Linked DNA regions of Arthrobacter crystallopoietes. The protein of the gene in region 1 interacts with the protein of each later gene in a pairwise test. Links are inferred from orthologs where the notes say so. Each region holds a gene or a part of one and is shown on either strand. Other genes may lie near its edges.

Region 1 (8,726 bases):
AGCGGTTCATGAAGACATCACGCCGAATCTTGGTCTCCAGTCCCAGCGCGGCGCAGCGGTTGCAGTTTTCCCGCTCGCGCCCGTAGGCGTTCAGCGACCGGGCGAAGTACCCTGAGGCACCATTGACGTTCACGTACAGGGAGTCAAAGCTGGTGCCCCCGGCGTCCAGTGCGCGGTTCATGACGCCGCGGCAGGCTTCGACCAGCCTTTCCGCTTCCTTGCGCCGCATCGTATCGGTGGGCCGGGCATAGTGCAGTTTTGCTGCCCAGAGGGCTTCATCGGCATAGATGTTGCCGATTCCTGAAACCAGACCCTGGTCCAGGAGGGCGCGTTTGATTCCAGTGCGGCGGGCACGCAGGCGGCGGTAAAAGGCATCGAACGAGAAGGCAGGATCCAGCGGATCACGGGCGATATGCGCGGCCTCCACCGGCACAAGCGGTAAGCCGGTTTCCGACAGTCCTCCCGCGTGCCCGTCCGCCGTCGGCACGAGGTCCGCCAGGAAAACTCCACCGAAGATCCGCTGGTCAACGAAGCGCAGTTCGGCCGGCATGGGCGTGCCGTCGGTATTCGCGGCAGGGCTCAGGGTGAGTCGGACCTTCAAGTGCTTTTCATCAGGCTGGACGGAATCCTCGACCAGCAATTGCCCGCTCATCCCGAGGTGTGCCATCAGCGCAAGTTGCGGCGTACCGCCGTCGTTGTTGGTTTCTTCGCGCAGTGGCAACCAAAGGAACTTGCCGCGGCGCACCACGTCTTCTACCTTGGTTCCTTCGAGGTTGCCGCGCAGGTCCTCGGCGCCGAGCGCATGGCGGCGGATGGAACGCTCGTCGAGGACCTCGACGCCGGTAATGGTGCGGCCGCGTACCCACTGGGCCAGGCCGCGGCGGACTACCTCGACTTCAGGCAGTTCAGGCATCTGCAGGTTCGACGGAACGCAGCTGGCGCCACGAGACGGCGGCAGCTTCCTGCTCGGCTTCCTTCTTGGAGTGGCCGGTGCCCTCGCCGTAAGCGGTGCCCCCGATGCGCAGCGTTGCCACGAACGTTCTGGCGTGGTCCGGTCCTGAGCCTTGGACGGCATATTCGACGCTGCCCATTTTGCGGGCGGCGGCCAGTTCCTGGATGCTCGTTTTCCAGTCAGTACCCGCGCCAAGGGCCTCGGCATCCGCCAGCAGTGGGGAAATGAGCCGCATGACCATCCCGCGCGCGGTTTCGATGCCGTTGACAAGGTAAGTAGCGCCGATCAGCGCTTCGACCGTGTCCGCCAGGATGGAAGACTTGTCTGCGCCGTTGGTCAGCTTTTCACCTTGGCCGAGCAGAATGTACTGGCCCAGATCCAGGTCGCGGGCAACCCCTGCCAGAGCACGGGTGCTGACGACGGCGGAACGGCGCTTGGCCAGCTCGCCCTCGGGCAGGTCCGGATTGTCGCGGTAGAGCGCATCAGTGACGGAGAAGCCGAGGATGGAGTCGCCCAGGAATTCGAGGCGCTCGTTGGTCGGCAGGCCGCCGTGTTCATACGCGTAGGAACGATGTGTCAGAGCAAGACGAAGCGTCTCGGCGTCGATTTCGACACCGAGACGCTTCAAAAGCTCTTCAGTTGAAGGCATGCGGACGCTATTAAACGTCGGCTACCTTGCGGCCCTTGTACTCAAGGAACAGCGCAGTGCCTGCCGAGTCGGTGACGACCTTGGCCTGGTGAGGCAGGCTGTAGGTGACACGGCCGTTCTCAACGGTCTTGACCAGGTTGGGCGCAGTTGCCTTCCACTGGGACCGGCGTGCGCGCGTATTCGAGCGGGACATTTTCCGCTTGGGAACAGCCACGACTAACTCTCTTCTCTCTCGTCTGACTCTGTACGTGTTGCTGCCTCATCGGCAGCTGTGCCAGCCAGCCCGGCGAGGGCTGCCCAGCGAGGATCCAAAACCTCATGTTGGTGGCCCGGATCCTCTTCAAGGCGCATCCCGCATTCAGGACAAAGGCCTTTACAGTCTTCCCGGCACACCGGCTGGAACGGCAGGGCGGTTACCACTGCGTCCCGCAACACCGGTTCGAGATCGATTGAATCGCGCTCTACCCGCCGCTGCTCTTCAGCCTCTTCATCATCCGGACCCTGATCCTGTGGATCGAAGCCCTCGTAGTAGAAGAGTTCCTGCACCCTGACGGAGAGATCATACTCGATAGCATCCAGACAGCGCCCGCACTCCCCCGTTACATCAACGGTGGCAGTGCCGGAAACCAGAATACCTTCGTGTACGGACTCAAGCCGCAGATCCAGCTCCATATCGGAGCCTTCCTGCACGCCAATGAGTGCTGCACCGAACTGCTCCGGTGCAGGTACATGCTCGTTCAGGGTCCGCATAGTACCCGGGCTGCGCCCGAGATCCTTGACCGAAATGGCCAGGGGCGAATTTTGATCATGATTCATGATCACAACGATGAGAACTCCTATAGAACATAGACCGACGTATTATCTTAGCGCGAAGATGCCCATACTCTCAAATGGACCCTCCGCCGGACTATTGTCCTTGTTCGTCCTGCTGGAAACGTTGCAGCACGGCCTTCGGAACAAAGTCCGCGATATCACCGCCGAGCGCCGCCACTTCCTTGATCAAAGTGGATGAGAGGTGTGTGTAATTGTTCTCCGCCGGCAGGAACACCGTTTCAACGCCAGTAAGATGACGGTTCATCCGGGCCATGGGCAGTTCGTACTGGTAATCCTGCGTGGAACGCAACCCTTTGATGATGACACCTGCACCATGGCTGCGGCAAAATTCCGCCAGCAGCCCGTCGCCCATCGGCTCCACGGTGATCCCGCGCAGGTAGGACAGGGTCTGGCGCGCCATGTCCAGGCGGACGTCCAGGGAGAACCTGTACTTCTTCGCATAGTTGGTGGAGACGGCGACGATCACTTCGTCGTACATGCTGGCGGCACGGGCAATAATTTCCACGTGCCCGTTGTGCAGCGGGTCATAGGATCCAGGGCAGACGGCTCGGCGCATATCTATGAATCTAATCCATTCACTGCACAAGTCACAGCACGTGAGCCCGCGGTTGTAGTGATATTACTGGGAGACATGAGCAGAACGGACGAAAACCTGGCCCAAGGATCCGCATCCGGGAACCGCGCACCGTGGCTACGCACGGCCGAAGGCGCCAACCTCCTGGGCGCGGACGGCCATTTGGGCGTGACCATCTTCGAGGAGATCACCACGTTGGCCGTCCGCACCGGTGCGATCAACCTTGGCCAGGGGTTTCCTGACGAGGACGGTCCGGAGCTGATGCGGGAGGCAGCCCGTGACGCCATCTCGGCTGGTGCGAACCAGTATGCGCCGGGCAAGGGAATCCCTGCGCTGCGCGAAGCGATCTCCGATCATCAGCGGCGCTTCTATGGATTGACGCCGGATCCGGAGACGGAAATCATCGTGACCACCGGGGCTACGGAAGCTCTGGCCGCGGCCCTGCTGGCCTTGACCGGCCCCGGCGATGAGGTCCTGACCTTCGAGCCGTTCTACGATTCCTACGGTGCCGTGATCGCGCTCAGCGGTGCAACCCACGTCACCGCACCGTTGCTGGCGCCACGGTTCCAGCCGGACCTGGCTGCGCTTGAGGCTGCTTTTTCCGACCGGACGCGCGTCATCCTGGTCAATAATCCGCACAATCCGATGGGCAGTGTCTTCACGCGGGAGGCGCTCACGCGCATTGTGGAGCTGGCCAACCGACACGACGCCATCATCATTACGGACGAAGTCTACGAACACCTCACCTTCGGTGTAGCCCATATTCCTGTGGCAACGCTGCCGGGAGCCTCGGAGCGCACCCTGACCATTTCCTCCGCGGGCAAGACGTTCTCGCTCACAGGATGGAAAATCGGCTGGATGAGCGGACCTGCCGAGCTGGTGGCGGCAGCGCGGACCGTCAAGCAATTCCTCAGTTATTCCTCCGGCACCCCCTTCCAGGCCGCTGTGGCGGCCGGTCTTGCGCTGGACGGGTCGTTCTACGAGGACATAGCGGACACGCTCCAGCGCAAGCGGGACATCCTGAGCGAGGGCCTGCGGGCGGCGGGTCTGGATGTCTTCACACCGCAGGGTACCTACTTCGTCAACGTGGACGCGGCGCCGCTGGGTATTACCGATGCAACAGGTCTGGCCCGCCGGCTCCCGGAGCTGGTCGGCGTGGCAGCCATACCGGTTCCGGTGTTCTGCCACCCCGCAGGTGCGGAACGGACCAAGTCGCTGCTGCGCTTCGCCTTCTGCAAACGTGTGGATGTGCTGGAAGAAGCGGCCTCGAGGCTTGCCACCTTGAAGGACAGGCTCTAGCGGTGACGAACCGTTTCCTGCGCGGCAGCGGCCTGCATGCCTCCATTGACCCGGACAGCAGGGTACCCGGAGCGTACATCCTGAGTATCGGCGGAGCCGAGCAGTCACATGTAGATCTGAAGCACCCGGAGCATGTCTTCTACGAGTACCTGCGCCGCATTGCCAACGTCGTGGATCTTGCCGGCGAACCGGGCCAGCCTCTGCGCTCGTTGCATCTCGGTGCCGGCGCACTCACGCTGGCGCGCTACCTCCAGGCCACCAGGCCGGGCTCCGAGCAACATGCCGTGGAGTTGGAACGTGAGCTGCTGGACTACGTCATCGACCAGCTGCCGCTGCCTGAGGGAACCGATCTGACGATATACATCGGGGATGCCCGCCAGGAACTGACCTTTGGCGATATCGACGGCGAGTTCGACGTCGTCGTACTCGATGTCTTCGCAGGAGAGGATGCCCCGGAGCATCTGGCCACTGGCAGTTTCTACAGCGAGTTGCTCGATCTGCTGTCGCCCGGCGGAGTGCTGCTGGTCAACGTTGGCGACGACCCTCCGCTGACCTTTGCCAAACGTCAGGTCTCGGAGCTGTCAGACTGCACGCCAGCGGTGGCCGTGCTGGGGGAAGCGGGCATGTTCACCAGCCGCTATGCCGGCAATTTGGTGCTTGCTGCGAGACGGGATTCGTGGCCGGAGGACTGGACGCAATCCTTGCTGGCCGCCGGTCCGCATCCGGCACGGGTGCTCACGGGCGCCGAGCTGGAATCATTCGTGCTGGCCTAGGCCGGCTCCGCGAACCACAACTGAGTCTCGCCGTACTTGCGGTCGGAAAAACATTCCAGCCCGGCCGGCCAACGTGGTTCCGGCGAACGCGAAGAGCGTTCAACGACGACCACCGACCCCTCGGCCAGGAACGGTTCCAGCAGGGCCAGGATCTCCGCCAACTTGTCTTCGGCGAGCGGGTACGGCGGATCGATCAGCACCAGGTTGTAATGTCTGCCCTCCTGCAGCCTGCCCAGGTATCCCTCGGCGCCGGTGCGGTGGACCTGCACCACCGCACGGCGCAGCACGGAGTTGACCATCTCGGCGTTGCGCCGGCACACGGCGGCGGCCTTTTCCGCCAGCTCGACCAGTTCAACGCGGGCCGCTCCCCTGCTGGCGCATTCCGCCCCCAAGGCGCCGGAACCCGCAAAGAGGTCCAGAACGACGGCGTCATGGATGACGTCGTACGACTCGAGCCGTGAGAACAAGGCTTCCTTGACCCGATCCGTCGTCGGCCTCGTTGCGGTGCCCGGCACGTTGGCCAGCGTCATGCCGCCGGCGGCCCCGGCCACCACCCGGCTCATTGCTTACCCCCGCTCAAGGAACGCCTCTTTCTCCGGGTTGAGATACAGCTCGATTGCCTCGGCCAATTCCGGGTAGTCCCCCAGCTGCGCGTCGTGTTCAATGATCGCCGCGGCGTCCTTACGGGCCTGTTCGATCACGGCTTCGTCCTTGATGACGCGCAGCAGCTTCAGCGTGGACTTGCCACCGGACTGGGAGGACCCCAGAATGTCGCCTTCGCGCCGCAGCTTCAGGTCATCCTGGGCCAGCCGGAATCCGTCAGTGGTCGCCTCCACCGCTTGCAGCCGCTCCCGGCTGGGGTGGCCCGGCTCCAGGCTTGTGACCAGCAGGCAGGTACCCAGCAGCGAGCCGCGTCCCACCCGTCCCCGCAGCTGGTGCAGCTGGGAGATACCGAACCGGTCCGCATCAAGGATTACCATCATCGTGGCATTCGGCACGTCCACGCCGACTTCGATGACGGTAGTGGACACGAGCAGGTCCAGTTGCCCCTCGGTAAAAGCGGCCATGGTGGCGTTCTTTTCCGTCGAGTCCAGCCTGCCGTGCAGCACACCGATGCGCACTCCGGACAAGACCGGCAGTTCCCCGAGAAACTCGGCAATCCGTTGGACGGAAGCCAGCGGGCGGCTTTCCTCTCCGGCATCGGCAGTCGGCTCAAAACTGGCCGGATCCTCGCCTTCGTCGTCGCCGATCTTCGGACACACCACGTACACCTGCCTGCCAGCGTCCACCTCCTCGCGCGCCCTGGCCCAGATCCGGTCCGCCCACCCGGGGTTCTCCACGAGTCCCACCAGATGAGTACGGATCGGGGCGCGTCCGGCCGGCAGTTCCCGCAGTACCGATGTTTCCAAGTCGCCGAAAACGGTCATGGCTACGGTGCGCGGGATCGGTGTGGCGGTCATGACCAGCAGGTGCGGCGGTTTGATGGCCTGGGCGCGCAACTGATCGCGCTGCTCGACGCCGAAGCGGTGCTGCTCATCCACGACGATCAGGCCGAGATCGCTGTACTCGACCTCTTTGGAGAGCAGGGCATGCGTGCCGATGACAATGCCCGCCTGACCGCTCCCGATATCCAGCAAAGCACGACGCCGGGCAGCGCCTACCACGGAACCGGTCAGCAGTACAACCTGGGTCCCGTTTTCATCGCCGCCAAGCATGCCGCCCTCGGCAAGGGGTCCTAGCATCCGCCGGATCGATTCGTGGTGCTGGCCGGCCAGCACCTCCGTTGGCGCCATCAGGACGGCCTGACCGCCGGCGTCGATGACCTGGAGCATGGCCCGCAGGGCAACGAGCGTTTTGCCGGACCCCACTTCCCCCTGCAGCAGCCGGTTCATCGGGTGGTTCTCCGCGAGCTCCGCGGCAATGGTGGCTCCGACTTCCTGCTGGCCGCCGGTGAGGGTGAAGGGCAGCGAGGCGTCGAAACGCTCCAGCAATCCAGCCCGGCGGTGCGGTCTGGCGGTTGCCTCCTCGGCGGCCGCTTGTGCCCTGCGCCGGGCCAGCGCGGTCTGCAGGATCAGCGCTTCCTGGTACCTGAACCTCTCGTGGGCTTTGGCCACCGATTCCATGTCCTGGGGACGATGGATCTGCTGGTAGGCGTCCTCCAACGAATACAGCCGGTCGCGGATGGCGATATCGGCCGGCACCGGATCCTCGATCCGGCTGAAGTCCACGACGTCGAGCAGAGCTTCGACGGCGGCCTTGATCCGCCAGCTGCTCAATTTGGCAGTGGCCGGATACAGCGGGACGGGCCGCCGGGCTTCCTCGGCGTCAAAGCCGCTCTCGTCCTCAAGCAGCACGTAGTCCGGATTGGTCAGCGTTAGCTGGCTTTGGTACGTGGTGACCTTGCCGGCAAACATGGCCAGCGTGCCCGGCAGCAGTTCCTTGTCCGCACGGTACGCATTGAAGAATGTCAGATGCACCTGGTTCAATCCGCGGACGGAATCATCGCTGACGACGACGTCGGTCAGCGTACCTTTCCGGGCACGCATCCGGCGTGTAGTGCAGCTGACAACGCGGGCCACCAAGGTCACGTTTTCATCCCGCGGGAGCTCGGCAATACTGGTCAGCTCACCGCGCTTGAGGTAGCGGCGCGGGAAATAATTCAGCAGTTCACCGACGGTGGTCAGGCCAAGGTGCTTCTCCAACGCCGAAGCGCTGCGTTGGCCGAGCCGCCGCTTCAGTTCGAATTCGACTTCTGCCGGCAGATGTTCAGTCATGGGCCTCGTACACCGGGGCGGAAAGATCGGTCACAGACAGATTCGACGGTTCAGCGAAGGCCCGGATCGCGGCCAAGGCTGGCTCCGCTTCCGGGACATGGGCGTGGACCCGCCAGCGGTAGCCGACCTCCGACTCGGTCACTGCACTCAGGATCACGGAATCGCCCAGTTCGTCCAGCTGCAGGCGCAGCGTGGCGGCATCCAGCGGACTCAAGTTGATGGTGCACATGACTTCCACTCCTTCGTGCGCCTGGCCGAGATGGATGTGCGGATCCTGCAGGTTGTAACCGTGCAGCCCGTCCAGCAGTTCCGGCTGCAGTTCCACCCCGAGGGCACTGGAGCGCAATGTGTCCATGATCAGCAGGAAGCCGACGGCTCCAGCGTCCACCACCTGCGCAGCAGCCAGCGCACCAAGCTGGTCTTCCGTCTGCACCACGGCTTCGACGGCGGCCTCCACCACTGCTTCAAGGGTGACGGCCAGACCGTGGTTCGAATCGTCACCGTTGTGGGCGGCTCCCTGGGAATTAGCGGCCCGTGATACTGCTTCCATGGTCGAGAGCATGGTCCCGGGTACCGGATCGCTCAACGCGGACCAGCAGCGGATTTCCGCCCGCTGGAGCGCCGCGGCCAGCAACGGCCCGGTCATCCTGGTGGTGCCTTTGAGCGGTTCCGCCATCGCCGAGAGGAAGACCGCGAACAATGTGCCGGAGTTCCCGCGCGCTTCCTCCATGGCCGCCTGCCCGCTGGCCGCCAACAGTTCGCCGACGTCCGCGGTATCCGTCTCGGCGGCGGCCAGGGACGCTGCTCTCACCGTCAGGTACAGGTTGGTGCCCGTGTCCCCGTCAGCAACGGGGAAGATGTTGATGGCATT
Region 2 (8,779 bases), 300 kb from region 1 along the record:
GGATCGGCGTTCCATGTGATTCCGGAAGGCCTGAACGAAGCTGAGCACAAGCTGGAAGAAAAGGCCAAGGCCGTCGTCCTGCTCATGCGTCTCAATCCGGAGGACCTCCATGTATCCCCCGGCCGCGAAGACTGGAACTACAACGGCATCGTTGCCTATTCCAAGATTTGCACCCACGTGGGATGCCCGGTCGCTCTTTACGAGCAGCAGACGCATCACCTGCTCTGCCCCTGCCACCAGTCGACGTTCGACCTGACCCAGGAATGCAAAGTCATTTTCGGTCCGGCCACACACGCCTTGCCGCAGCTGCCTATCAGCGTTGACGACGAGGGATACCTGGTTGCAACCAGCGACTTCCACGAACCCGTCGGACCTAGCTTCTGGGAGCGTGGCTAATCATGAGTGCTTCGACTTCATCTGATACCTATCAGCCGAAAACCAGTCTCGGACGTGTCACCAACTTCGTAGATACTCGAGTTGGCGGTTCATCCATCGTCAAGGAATTCGGCCGCAAGATCTTCCCCGACCACTGGTCATTCATGTTCGGCGAAGTTGCCTTGTACACCTTCGTCATCCTGCTGCTGTCGGGAACGTTCCTGACGCTGTTCTTCGATCCGTCGATGGCAGAAACGCACTACGACGGATCCTACGTCCCGCTTAAGGGTGTAGAAATGTCGGTCGCATATGCTTCAACCTTGGATATCTCTTTCGATATCCGCGGTGGACTCTTTATGCGTCAGTTGCACCACTGGTCGGCGCTGCTCTTCGTAGCGTCCGTCTCGGTGCACATGCTTCGTGTGTTCTTTACCGGAGCCTTCCGTCGTCCGCGTGAACTCAACTGGCTCGTCGGCTGTGTCCTCCTGATCCTCGCTCTGGCAGCGGGCTTCACCGGCTACTCGCTGCCGGATGATCTTCTTTCCGGCAACGGTCTGCGCATCATCGATGGCGTTATCAAGGCGATTCCGCTTATCGGTACTTACCTGTCCATGCTGATCTTCGGGGGCGAATTCCCGGGCACGGCTATCGTGGGACGTCTGTACGTGATGCACATCCTCGTGGTCCCCGCGCTGATTCTTCTGATGATCGCTATCCACCTGTTTATGGTTGTTGTTCACAAGCACACGCAATACCCCGGCCCGGGCCGCACGGAGACCAACGTTGTGGGCTTCCCTGTTGGACCGGTATACGCCGCGAAGGCAGGCGGCTTCTTCTTCATCGTCTTCGGTGTGGTTGCAGTCATCGCAGCGAACTTCCAGATCCTGCCGATCTGGGATTACGGCCCCTATGACCCCTCCCCTGTTTCCGCCGGTACCCAGCCCGACTGGTACATCGGATTCGTGGACGGTGCGCTTCGGCTCATGCCAGGTGTCCTGTGGGGCTTCCCGTTCGAATACGTGCTCTTCGGCAGTTTCACCCTGTCGCTGAATGTATTGCTCCCGGCCCTCGTTCCGGCTGGTATCCTGTTCGGCCTCATGTTTGGCTGGCCGTGGATCGAACGCTGGGTAACCAAGGACACTCGCGAACACCACATCCTGGACCGTCCGCGCAACGCTCCCTTCCGTACAGCAACCGGTGTGGCCGGCGTCATCTGGTACTGCGTCATGTGGGCAGCAGCCAGCTCCGACCTCATTGCTACACACTTCTTCGTGTCACTAAACGATGTCACCTACTGGCTCCGTGCGCTGTTCTTCATCGGACCGATCATCGGGTTCATCGTGACCCGGAGGATCTGCCTCGCGCTGCAGCGCAAGGACCGGGAGATCGTTCTCCATGGCCGCGAGACCGGACGTATTGTCCGTCTCCCCCATGGTGAGTTCATCGAGGTCCATGAGCCGCTGAATGACTACAAACTGCACCGCTTGGTCAGCTTCGAGTCCCCAGAGGTCCAGCCGGCCGAGCCGGACGCCAATGGAAAGATCTCGGGCACGGAGAAGCTACGTGGACGTTTGTCCCGCTTCTTCTTCGAGGACCGTGTTGCTCCGGTTACACCGGCCGAGCTCACAGCCGCCCATAGCCATGGCGACCACGACGAAACCGAAACCTCAAAGAGCAAGGCTGAAATTTCCAGCCATTGATCTCAACATCATGGAGGGCGGCTCCACCACTGCTGGTCCGGAGCCGCCCTCCGTTTTAATGCTCACGTCGATGAATAACTAGTCGACGTTGATCGGGCAGGGTGAATCATAGCGCGGCCGGAATCTGGGCTTGTGTGAGTACCAGCTCACCAGCCCACATAGCAAAGATGACCAATCGGCCTGTGCCCGTCAGCAGATGCCGGTAATGCCCGGGTCGCCGACTCACCAGCGTCCAGACGCAGCATGTCCTCAGAGGCCTTGCCTGCCCCCTGGAGGCCCTTAGAACCGCTTAACGTTGTAGGAACGCGGGGACCGCCCGCCGGGCCGCTGGAGGGGCACCCACAGTTTGTAGCGGTCTGCCCGGTAATATGAGATCGAAAAGTCGGCCATCATTCTCGATACGTAAGCGTGGCGTTGGATCTTAAGCAGTGGGGCGCCGATGTCGACGTTCAGCAACCTGGCGATAGACGGTTGCGCCGCTGTGGCCTCAATAGTGTCCTCGCCCCACTCCATCACCAAACCGTAGCGCTCACTGAGGACGTTGTAGAGGGATGTGGGAGGCGGATCATCGAGAATGCCAGGAACCCGGCTGGCAGGAATGAAGTTCTCATCCACACTCATCGGATCACCGTCGGCTAGCATGAGTCGACGGAAACGGACCACAGGCTGCCCCTCTTCGATCTGCAGCTCGCGTGCAACCAGCGGAGCGGCGCCGATCTGCTCAAAGCTCAAGACGCGGGCGTCCGGGACCATGCCCCGTCGCTGCATCTCTTCGCTATAGGAAGTCAGCTTCACCTGTAGATCCAGTTTGGGCTGGCTCACGAAAGTCCCAAGCCCCACGATGCGTTCCAGCACCTGTTCGGCAACCAGCGAATCAATGGCCTGCCGCACCGTCATACGTGCCACACCGAAACGTTGGGTTAGTTCTCTTTCAGAGGGAAACGGCCCCCCGGGCTCGCAATTCTCCTTCGCATGACGCCGGAGTATGTCCCGCAGTTGAGCGTGCTTGGAGGTTCTGGACGCATCGTCGATTTCTCCGGGAATAGCCGCTGCTGCTTTTGATACCATGACACTCCCCTCATCCGCTGACGCAACGACACTATTCTAGCCCGGTCTAGACCACCTGTTTCCCATGCCATTAAGGCAGCACGCCCGACGAACCACATGTCGACGCGTGCACGCCGAGCGGGACGGGCGCGCCACGCCAGCCTTTGTGCCCGTGCGGTTAAACCTAAAGGGCCCGGAGCATGATGCTCCGGGCCCTTTAGGTCAGCTTTCACTTAGTGCGCGTGGTCGCCGCGGCTGTATTCATAAACCCAACCGATGAGTGCGACGACCAGCAGGCCGACGCCGATGTAGGTGATCCAGAAGCCCACGGCCAGGCCGAGGAAGCCTGTTGCAGCCGCGAGGCTCAAAACCAGCGGCCACCAGCTCCAAGGGCTGAAGTGCCCCTGTTCGCCGGAACCTTCGTGGATTTCTGCATCCACCCGGTCCTCAGGACGGGCACCAACACGACGGCCGGTGAACCACAGGTACCCGCCGATCATCGCTGAAAGACCCGCCGTCAGAAGCAGCGCCAGATAGCCGACGTGCTCCTGCCAATCGACCATGAAGCCGTAGACGACGGCAACGAGCGCAAAGAACGGAGCGAGTCCGATAAAGAGCCAGGATTCAACCTTCATGCGCTATGCATCCTCTCGGTCGGCCGGTCCGAAGACCTGGGCGGCCGGAGCGGGTTGCTTCGGCGTGTGTTTGGGAGCGAGCTCCGGATGGTGCAGATCCAGGGCAGGCCGCTCGGAACGGATCCGAGGCAAGGACGTGAAGTTGTGACGCGGCGGCGGGCAGGAAGTCGCCCACTCCAATGACGCACCGAAGCCCCAGGGATCATCGACCTCGACCTTTTTGCCATTGCGCCATGTGATGTATACGTTCCAGAAGAATGGAATCAGCGACGCGCCGAGCACGAACGAGGAGATCGTGGAGAACTGGTTCATCGCGGTGAAGTTATCTTCGGGAAGGTAGTCCGCGTAACGACGGGGCATACCGATGACTCCGAGCCAGTGCTGGATCAGGAAGGTGCCGTGGAAGCCGAGGAACAGGAGCCAGAAGTGGATCTTGCCGAGGCGTTCATTGAGCATCTTGCCCGTCCACTTCGGCCACCAGAAGTAGAAGCCGGCGAACATGGCGAAGACCACGGTTCCGAACACTACGTAGTGGAAGTGCGCGACGACGAAGTATGTATCTGACACATGGAAGTCCAGCGGCGGTGACGCCAGAATGATGCCGGTCAGGCCGCCGAAGAGGAAGGTGACCAGGAAGCCAATGCTCCAAAGCATGGGAGTCTCGAACGTGATCGATCCACGCCACAAAGTGCCGATCCAGTTGAAGAATTTCACGCCGGTAGGCACCGCGATCAGCATGGTCATGAAGGCGAAGAACGGCAGCATGACCGAGCCTGTGACGTACATGTGGTGCGCCCAAACGGTCACAGACAAGGCGGCGATGCCGATGGTCGCATACACCAGGCCCTTGTAGCCGAAGATCGGTTTGCGGCTGAACACCGGGAAGATTTCGGAGACGATGCCGAAGAACGGCAGGGCGATGATGTAGACCTCAGGGTGTCCGAAGAACCAGAAAAGGTGCTGCCACAAAATGGCGCCGCCGTTCTCCGGGTTGAAAATGTGGGCCCCAAAACGTCGATCTGCTCCCAACGCGAACAGCGCGGCAGCCAGCGGAGGGAACGCCATCATCACGAGGATCGCGGTGACGAGCGTGTTCCAGGTGAAGATCGGCATGCGCCACATGGTCATGCCTGGGGCACGCATGCAGATGATGGTGGTAATGAAGTTGACCGAGCCAAGAATGGTACCGAAACCGGACAACGCCAAACCGAAGACCCAGAGATCTCCGCCCACGCCGGGCGAGAAGGTTGTGCTGGACAGCGGCGCATAGGCAAACCAGCCAAAGGATGCGGCGCCCTGCGGGGTAATGAAACCAGCAACTGCGATGGTACTGCCGAAGAGGAAGAACCAGAAGGCCAGGGCGTTCAACCGCGGGAAGGCAACATCCGGTGCGCCGATCTGAAGCGGCATGATCACATTGGCAAAGCCGGCGAACAGCGGCGTTGCGAACATCAGCAGCATGACTGTGCCGTGCATGGTGAACAGCTGGTTGTACTGCTCCTTGGTCTGCAGGATCTGCATACCGGGTTCAAACAGCTCGGCACGGATGACCAGCGCCATCACGCCGCCGAGGCAGAAGAAGATGAACGACGCAATCAGGTACATGTACCCGATGGTCTTGTGGTCCGTCGAAGTGATCCAGTTGACGACGATGCGTCCCTTGGAGCGGGGAACGACGCGCGGCGCTACTGTCGTGCCGGTTTCATCGGCGGTGTACTCGTAAGTAGACACTAGTTTTCCCTGCCTTCCTTACTCAGCCGATTCGGCATACGGGTTGCGGTCATATTCCTCACCGATCTGACCGTCTTCAAGCTCGCTCATGCGCTGCTCGAATTCGGCTTCGGAGACGACCTCTACGCGGAACAGCATTTCCGAATGGTACTCGCCGCAAAGCTCGGCGCACTTTCCATCGAAGACGCCTTCGCGCTCAGGAGTCAGCGTAATGTAGTTGGTTTTCCCCGGGATCATGTCCACCTTCTGCAGGAACGCAGGTACCCAGAAGGAGTGGATGACATCGCGGGAATTGAGCTGCAGTTCCACGCTCTGGTTCACCGGCAGGTAAAGAGTGGGCAAAGTCTCCGGGATACCGGTTTCGCCGGTCAGGTGCGCCTGAACGCCTGAGAAGTACTTGTCTTCCGAGACGTAGTTGAAGTCCCACGACCACTGCTTACCGCGTACATCAATGATCTGATCCGGGTTGTCGTCCCGAGCCGTGATGGCGCTCATGTCCTTTTCGGTGAAGTAGAACAGCACCATAACCATGACCAGCGGTACAGCCGTGTAGAAGATTTCCAACGGCAAATTGTAGCTGATCTGGCGCGGGTAACCCGTCTCGTTCTTCCGGCGGCGGTAGGCCACGATGCACCAGATAATCAGGCCCCAAGTGATGACGCCGATGGCCAGTGCGGCAATCCAGGAGTTCACCCACAAATCGATGATCCGATCTGTGTGGTTGGTCGTACCCCGTTCAGTGGGCAACCATCCCAATCGGACTTCTTCTGAACATCCCGTCAACAACAGCGCGCCTACTACGCCAAGGCCCGTAGCCTTGGTGATCCTGGCGCGCCGACTGCCGGTTCGGTCGTGCGAACTCACAGACGGCCCTTCCTCTTGTTTCGTGCAAGTGATGCGCACGCGGCACGGAGATTTCCGCGCTGAGACCGCGCACGCATATTCAGTTTTACTACTCACTGTAGAGCTTACCCTCACCGATGACGTGGATGTGACAGATTGCCTCAGTGCGTCGGTGTCGGAACCCGGCCCCGGGGTGCCTACAGTGCCTGTTTTAGTGGAACGAATCTCCGCAGGCACAGGAGCCACCGGCATTCGGGTTATCGATGGTGAAGCCCTGCTTGGAAATGGTGTCCTCGAAGTCGATCGAAGCCCCGCTGAGGTAAGGAACACTCATCTTGTCCACGATGACTTCCACGCCGTCGAAGTCGCGCACTGCGTCCCCGTCCAGCATGCGCTCGTCGAAGTAGAGCTGGTAAATGAGCCCCGAACATCCGCCGGGCTGTACGGCAACGCGCAGACGAAGATCTGTGCGGCCCTCCTGTTCGAGCAGGCTGCGGACCTTGCCGGCTGCAACGTCGGTCAGGGCAACCTCGTGCGTGGGCAGTTCAGCCTCGGTCTCGGTTGTGGTCTCGGTTGCAGTGCTGGTGGTTTCACTCATTGCTATTCCTTATCTTTGACTGGCCAGCAGGTGACCTGCTGCTATCACTCAGCGGTGCTCTGGCTCCTTTACCATGTTACGACCCGTGCTGTTATTTCCGGCAACCGGGCAGCCTGCGGCCGTAGGTCCCGTCTCCGCGGAGCATCCTGAACCGATTCAGAGACCGGCCGCGTTAAGGCGTGCCAGCAACAGCGCCTCGGCCAGCACTGCATTGCGGAAATCGCCCAGATGGAGCGATTCGTTTGCGGAATGCGCACGTGAATCGGGATCTTCGACACCGGTAATGAGGATCTGCGCCTGCGGAAACAGCTCGGTCAGATCCGCGATAAATGGTATTGACCCTCCCATGCCTGCCTCGACCGGCTGCGTATTCCACGCTGTTCCAAGCGCCCAGAGCGCGGCCTGCGCGGCCGAGGCGTTTGTGTCGGTGGCAAATGCGTTGCCCCGTTCGCCGGGGGCAAAGGAGACTTCAGCCCCGAAGGGAGCATGGCTGCCGATATGGCGGGCAATCGCTTCCATGGCCGCATCAGGATCCTGGCCAGGCGCCAGCCGCACACTGATTTTTGCGCGTGCTGAGGGCAAGAGAGTGTTGGAGCTCAGCGCCACGCTTGGCACATCCATGCCGATGACCGACAGCGCAGGCTTGTTCCAGAGCCGGTCTGCGATGCTGCCTGTCCCTGCAAGCTGCACTGACTCCAGCACCGAACTGTCCCGACGGAAATCTTCCTCGGGATAGTCCACGGTTGCGGGAGCCGCCGAGACCAGCCCCTCGATGGCTACTTCACCGGCGTCGTCGTGGAAGGTGGAAATGAGTCGGGCCATGAGCGTGGGCGCATCCAGCAATGGCCCGCCGAACATGCCCGAGTGCACGGCGTGTTCCAGGACCCGCAGTTCAATGACCCCGTCTACCAGCCCGCGCAGGCTCGTGGTGAGGGCAGGTATGCCCACCTTCCAGTTGGCTGAATCAGCGACAATGATGACATCCGCACGGAGCAGTTCCTGGTGCGTTTCCAGGAACGTGCGGAACGTCGGGGAACCAGCTTCTTCTTCCCCTTCGATAAAGAACGTCACTCCGACGCCGAAGTCCTCCCCCATGGTCGCCAGCAGCGCCTCCAAAGATGCCACATGGGCCATGATGCCGGCCTTATCATCGGCCGCGCCTCTGCCGAAAAGCCGCCCGTCCTTTTCGGTTGCAGCGAAGGGCTCGGTTTTCCAAAGCCTCGCGTCACCCGGGGGCTGGACATCATGGTGCGCATACAAGAGGACTGTAGGTTTGCCGGGTCCGGCAGGCCGTCTTGCCACCACAGCGGGACCGCCTTCGGTCTCCCCATTGGAAACACTCAGGATCTGTACGTCGGTCAGGCCGAGACCGCGTATCAGTTCGGCAACGGTTTCGGCGCTGGTTGCCAGTTCGGCCGGGTCGAATGCCTCCCACGCTATGCCCGGTATGGCGACGAGTTCTTTCAAGGACGTAATGGTCTGGCCCATCCTGGCATCGACTGCCTGGGCGAGGGCGTCAACGTCGACGGGCTGGGCGCGTCTTGCCGCCGGATAATGGCCGGAATCAGAAGGACTTGTCATACCGGCCACCCTACCCTCGGGCCCGGCACGGGCGGCAAGGACTGCAAGGTATTCTGTAGGGGTGTTTGGACGAAAAAAAGAGGCTCCCTCGCCCCAGGAAACCGTAGACCAGCAGGCCCAGGCCGTCCCTGAACGGGACCAGATGACGGGCAAAGGCGCGCCGACGCCCAAACGGAAGGCTCAGGAAGCCGCGCGCAAGCGTCCGCTCGTTCCGAACGACCGTAAGGCGGCACGGGCCGCCAGCCGGGATGCGCAGCGCGAAGAACGGA

The links.
Region 2: the proteins of J5251_RS16475 (region 1) and ctaD interact in binary tests that used the Escherichia coli proteins (3 or more experiments, as listed by UniProt). The link is inferred for Arthrobacter crystallopoietes from one-to-one orthologs.

What each region holds. Positions count from the first base shown.
Region 1 is NZ_CP072014.1:3,597,714-3,606,439, forward strand. Bases 2,249-5,187 are described here. They hold J5251_RS16475 (aminotransferase class I/II-fold pyridoxal phosphate-dependent enzyme), read left to right. Parts: upstream 2,249-3,066; coding sequence 3,067-4,308; downstream 4,309-5,187. Other genes in these bases: J5251_RS16465 (YceD family protein), read right to left, coding at 2,249-2,393; coaD (pantetheine-phosphate adenylyltransferase), read right to left, coding at 2,509-2,991; J5251_RS16480 (spermidine synthase), read left to right, coding at 4,311-5,081; rsmD (16S rRNA (guanine(966)-N(2))-methyltransferase RsmD), read right to left, coding at 5,078-5,187. Outside these bases: mutM (bifunctional DNA-formamidopyrimidine glycosylase/DNA-(apurinic or apyrimidinic site) lyase), read right to left, coding at 1-913; rnc (ribonuclease III), read right to left, coding at 906-1,601; rpmF (50S ribosomal protein L32), read right to left, coding at 1,612-1,815; more of J5251_RS16465, read right to left, coding at 1,818-2,248; more of rsmD, read right to left, coding at 5,188-5,644; J5251_RS16490 (ATP-dependent DNA helicase RecG), read right to left, coding at 5,648-7,855; J5251_RS16495 (DAK2 domain-containing protein), read right to left, coding at 7,848-8,726. UniProt on the Escherichia coli protein: Shows aminotransferase activity with methionine and histidine as substrates, and to a lesser extent also with phenylalanine.
Region 2 is NZ_CP072014.1:3,292,415-3,301,193, forward strand. The notes cover bases 3,125-6,116. They hold ctaD (aa3-type cytochrome oxidase subunit I), read right to left. Parts: upstream 5,489-6,116; coding sequence 3,761-5,488; downstream 3,125-3,760. Other genes in these bases: J5251_RS15080 (GntR family transcriptional regulator), read right to left, coding at 3,125-3,143; J5251_RS15085 (cytochrome c oxidase subunit 4), read right to left, coding at 3,356-3,757; ctaC (aa3-type cytochrome oxidase subunit II), read right to left, coding at 5,507-6,116. Also shown: qcrA (cytochrome bc1 complex Rieske iron-sulfur subunit), read left to right, coding at 1-396; qcrB (cytochrome bc1 complex cytochrome b subunit), read left to right, coding at 399-2,075; more of J5251_RS15080, read right to left, coding at 2,355-3,124; more of ctaC, read right to left, coding at 6,117-6,352; J5251_RS15100 (HesB/IscA family protein), read right to left, coding at 6,543-6,929; J5251_RS15105 (dipeptidase), read right to left, coding at 7,086-8,510; J5251_RS15110 (DUF3043 domain-containing protein), read left to right, coding at 8,572-8,779. UniProt on the Escherichia coli protein: Cytochrome bo(3) ubiquinol oxidase is the terminal enzyme in the aerobic respiratory chain of E.coli that predominates when cells are grown at high aeration.